One region of the Actinosynnema sp. NPDC023794 genome, then DNA from elsewhere that is predicted to be linked to it. Evidence: predicted binding sites of a transcription regulator. Region 1 holds the regulator's gene; the other holds the start of a gene.

What was found. Region 1 encodes HspR, which represses chaperone genes until heat shock. Its sites were predicted from a motif close to ANNTTGAGTNNNNNNNACTCAANNT; they were not measured.
Region 2: a site for HspR is predicted at 1,169-1,193, ahead of lon (endopeptidase La). Genes of this name have one in related genera too.

The regions. Positions count from the first base shown of each region.
Region 1 is NZ_JBFAFR010000004.1:131,080-133,472, reverse strand. Features, by position in the region: gene grpE (nucleotide exchange factor GrpE) at 1-242, shown strand, start outside; gene dnaJ (molecular chaperone DnaJ) at 261-1,430, shown strand; gene AB0H12_RS11865 (heat shock protein transcriptional repressor HspR) at 1,427-1,855, shown strand; gene AB0H12_RS11860 (alpha/beta fold hydrolase) at 2,153-2,393, shown strand, end outside.
Region 2 is NZ_JBFAFR010000002.1:351,258-353,650, forward strand. Features, by position in the region: gene lon (endopeptidase La) at 1-1,158, opposite strand, end outside; gene AB0H12_RS06180 (SAM-dependent methyltransferase) at 1,312-2,112, shown strand; gene AB0H12_RS06185 (patatin-like phospholipase domain-containing protein) at 2,122-2,393, opposite strand, start outside.

The sequences.
Region 1 (2,393 bases):
TGGAGCCGTTCGGGCACGAGGGCGAGGAGTTCGACCCGTCCGTCCACGAGGCCGTGCAGCACGGCACCTCGCCGGACGTCAGCGGGCCGACCGTCACCGCCGTGCTGCGTCGCGGCTACCGGTTCGGCGAGCGCGTGCTGCGGCCCGCGCTGGTCGCCGTGACCGACCACGAACCGGCCGCCGCCGAGCAGCCGGTCGTCCAAGAGGCCGTCGAGAAGCCGGTCGAAGAGCAGCAGGACTGAGAAGGGGGGCGGCGTCCGTTGAGCGCTCGCGACTGGATCGAGAAGGACTTCTACCGCGAGCTGGGCGTCACCTCCGACGCCTCGGCCGACGAGATCAAGAAGGCGTACCGGAAGTTGGCGCGGGAGCTGCACCCCGACGCCAACCCCGGTGACGCCAAGGCCGAGGCGCGGTTCAAGGCGGTGTCAGAGGCGTACGGCGTGCTGTCGGACACCGCGAAGCGCAAGCAGTACGACGAGGCCCGCCGCCTCTTTTCCGGAGGCGGCGGGTTCCCCGGCGGGTTCGGCGCCGGCGGCGGCTTCGACGTCGGCGACCTGTTCGGCCGCCAGGGCGCGCAGCAGGCCGGTGGCATGGGCGGGCTCGGCGACCTGCTCGGCGGCCTGTTCAACCGCCGGGGCGGCACGTCCGCGTCGGCGACCAGGCCGCGGCGCGGCGAGGACGTCGAGACCGACGTCCGGATCGACTTCACCGAGGCCGTCAAGGGCGCGACCGTGCCCATGCGGCTGTCCAGCCCGGCGACCTGCGGCACGTGCGCGGGATCCGGCGCGCGTCCCGGCACGTCGCCGCGGACGTGCACGAACTGCGGCGGCGCCGGGTTGGTCACCCGCAGCCAGGGCGCGTTCGCGTTCTCCGAGCCGTGCGCCGACTGCCGGGGCACCGGGCGGATCGTGGACGACCCGTGCCCGGAGTGCGCGGGCGACGGCGTGAGCACGAAGACCCGGACGTTGACCATCCGGATCCCGGCGGGCGTCGACGACGGCCAGCGGATCAGGCTGGCCGGGCAGGGCGAGCCGGGGCGCAACAACGGGCCCGCCGGCGACCTGTTCGTGCTCGTGCACGTCAACCCGCACCCGATCTTCGGCAGGTCGGGCAACGACCTGACCGTGACCGTTCCGGTGACCTTCCCCGAGTTGGCGCTCGGCGCCACGTTGACCGTGCCGACGCTCGAGGGCAAGGTGACGTTGAAGGTTCCCGCGGGCACGGCCAGCGGTCGGGTGCTGCGGGCCAAGGGCAAGGGCATCGCCAAGCGCGACGGCCAGGTCGGCGACCTGCTCATCACGTTGAACGTCGCGGTGCCGAACAACATGGACGCCGCAGCCCGGGAGGCGTTGGAGAACTACGCGTCGGCGACGGCGATGCACGACCCGCGCGCTGAGCTCAACGCCCTGTTGGAGAAGAGGTCGGTGTGAGCTTCCCGTTCCCGCCCGGCACCGACGAGGACACCCCGTTCTTCGTCATCTCCGTGGCGGCCCAGCTGTCGGGTCTGCACGCGCAGACCCTGCGTGCCTACGACCGGCTCGGCCTGGTGTCGCCGGGCCGCACGTCCGGCGGCGGGCGCCGGTACTCGATGCGCGACATCGTGCTGCTGCGCGAGGTGCAACGCCTCTCGCAGGAGGAGGGCGTGAACCTCGCGGGCGTCAAGCGGATCATCGAGCTGGAGAACGAGGTCGGTGCGCTGCGCGCGAGGGTGCAGGAGCTGACCGAACAACTGGCCTCCGCCATGGCCGCGGCCGAGCACGCCGCCGCGTCGGTGCACGCGTCGTACCGCCGTGACCTGGTGCCGGTGCGGCACGAGACGGCACTGGTCGTCTGGAAGCCGAACTCCAAGCGCTGAGCTGCTGACGGGTCGCCCAATAGGGTGATCATCGCGGAAAAGTGTACGGAAACACTGTTCCCGTACCTCGGTTAAGCATGAGGAACCCCGCGACGCCGACCCCCACCGGCCCCACCCCTCCGCCCCGCCGTCCCCACCCCGCCGGCCGGGCTCCGCCGTCCCCACCCCGCCGGCCGGGCTCCGCCGTCCCCACCCCCGCCGACTCGGACGACCCACCGGCCGGGACGCCCTACGGACCCGGACGACTACCGAACCGGACGACTACCGAACCGGACGACCCGCGCCAGACTGGACCCCGTGGACTACGTCTTCGTGCACGGCACCACCCAGTCGCCCGCGGCCTGGCGCCCGGTGGAGGACCTGCTCCGCCGACGCGGCCACCGCACCGTGGCCGTGGACCTGCCGACCGACCAGCCGCAACTGCGCGCCGTCGACTACGCCGCGATCGCCCGCGCCCAGGCGGGCGACGCGCTGGCCCCGGTGCTGGTGGGCCACTCCGGCGCCGGCCTGCTGATGCCCTCCATCGCACGGGCCCTCG
Region 2 (2,393 bases), on a different contig from region 1:
GCCGCCCAGGGCTACCCGGACGAACTTGCGGCCCATGGCGCGGGCGACGGACTCGCCGAGGGAGGTCTTGCCCACGCCGGGAGGACCGACCAGGGCCAGGACCGCGCCGGAACGACGTCCGCCCACGACGCCGAGACCGCGGTCGGCGCGGCGGCGGCGGACGGCCAGGTACTCGGTGATGCGTTCCTTGACGTCGTCCAGGCCCGCGTGGTCGGCGTCGAGGACGGCGCGGGCGCCCGCGATGTCGTAGGCGTCCTCGGTGCGTTCGTTCCAGGGCATGTCGAGGACGGTGTCGAGCCAGGTGCGGATCCAGCCCACCTCGGGTGACTGCTCGGAGGTCCGTTCGAGCTTGTCGACCTCGGCCAGCGCGGCCTTGCGGACGTTCTCGGGCAGGTCGGCGCCGTCGACGCGGGCTCGGTAGTCCTGCTCGTCGGTGGCGGGCTTGCCGTCGAGCTCGGCCAGTTCCTTGCGGATCGCGGCCAGTTGCCGGCGCAGCAGGAACTCGCGCTGCTGCTTCTCCACGCCTTCCTTGACGTCCTTGCGGATGGTCTCGGCGACGTCGAGTTCGGTCAGGTAGTCGCGGCCCCACTCGAGCAGCTTCTCGAGCCGCTCGGTGATGTCGCTGGTCTCCAGCAGCCAGACCTTCTGCTCGTCGCTGAGGTACGAGGCGTAGCCGGCGAGGTCGGCGAGGGCGGACGGGTCGTCCACCTGCTGGACCGAGTCGACCACCTGCCACGCGCCGCGCTGCTGGAGGATCGTGGTGACCAGCCCCCGGTACTCGCGGGCCAGTTCGTGGGTCCGGTCGTCGATCGGTGATTCGTCCGCGATGGTCGCCTCGACCCACAGCGCCGCGCCGGGGCCGGTCGTGCCGGTGCCGATGCGGACCCGCTCGGTGCCGCGCACGACGGCCGCGCGCTCGCCGCCGGAGAGCCTGCCGACCTGCTCGATCAGGGCCAGCGTGCCCACCTTGGCGTACTTGCCGTCCAGCCGTGGCACCAGCAGGACCTTCGACTGACCGCCCGTCGCCATCGCGGCCTCGATCGCGGCGCGCGCCTCGGCGGTGGCGTCCGAGCCGCTGAGGCGGATCGGCACGACCATGCCCGGCAGCACGACGACGTCGTCCAGCGGCAGCACCGGCAGCGCCACAGTCTCGCCCATGATCCCTCCAAAGTTGAGTCTGACTGGCTCAACCAAGATGAGCGGGGGTTTGTTTCCGGTAGGTGTTCGCCCAGAGCGAGCGTCCATTCGGGGGTTGTGCCCGGTAGGCGACGCCGCGACGATCACGCGGTCGGCTGACGAGGAGATGTGCGCATGGAGCAGGCGAGCTGGGTTCCGTCATCGGTGGACCTGGACCGGCCGAGCGCGGCCCGGATGTACGACTACTTCCTGGGCGGGTCGCACAACTTCGCGGTGGACCGCGAGGCGGCGAAGTCGGTCGAGCAGATCTTCCCCGGCATGTCCGGCGCGGCCAGGGCCAACCGGTCGTTCCTGCGGCGGGCGGTGCGGTACCTGCTGTCGCAGGGCATCGACCAGTTCCTCGACCTGGGGTCGGGCATCCCGACGGTCGGCAACGTGCACGAGATCGCCCAGCAGACCAACCCGGCGGCACGGGTGGTGTACGCGGACGTCGAGCCGGTGGCCGTGGCGCACAGCACGGCGTTGCTGGCGGACAACCCGCTGGCCAGCGCGATCCAGGCGGACCTGCGCGACCCGGACTCGGTGCTGGGGAACGAGGAGGTCCGGGCGGTGCTCGACTTCGACCGGCCGATCGGGCTGCTGATGGTCGCCGTGCTGCACTTCGTGCCGGACGAGGACGAGCCGGGCGCGGCCATCGCCCGGTACCGGCAGGCGCTGGCGCCGGGCAGCTTCGTGGCCGTCTCGCACGCGAGCTGGGACGGCGTGTCGCAGGAGGGGCGGGAGAGCGGCGAGCAGGTGAACGCCATCTACCGCCGCACGGACAGCCCGTTGGTGCTGCGGACCGGCGCCGAGGTCGCCGCCTTCTTCACCGGGCTGGAGGTCGTGGAGCCGGGCGTGGTGCCGTTGAGCGAGTGGCGTCCGGATTCGGACGACGCCTACATCAGCGCGTACGCGGGGGTCGGGAAGAAGGTCTGACGGCGCCCGTCACTCGGGCGGGGTGAGGCGGAGGTCCGGGTCGATCGGCGGCTCGCCGTCGAACGGGCCGTCGGGCACGGCGCCCAGCGCGTCGAGGGTGAGGCCGATCTCGCGCGCGTTCGGGTCGGTGTCGGGTGGCGTGGTGAACCAGGCGTGCAGGTCCTCGGGGATCCGGTAGCGGTCGGTGAGGTCGCGGTAGAGGGCGGCGCGGTCGCCGGCCTGCTCGGCCAGTTGCCGGTACTCGCGCATGGCCAGGCGCATCCGGATCCAGCGGTGGCGGT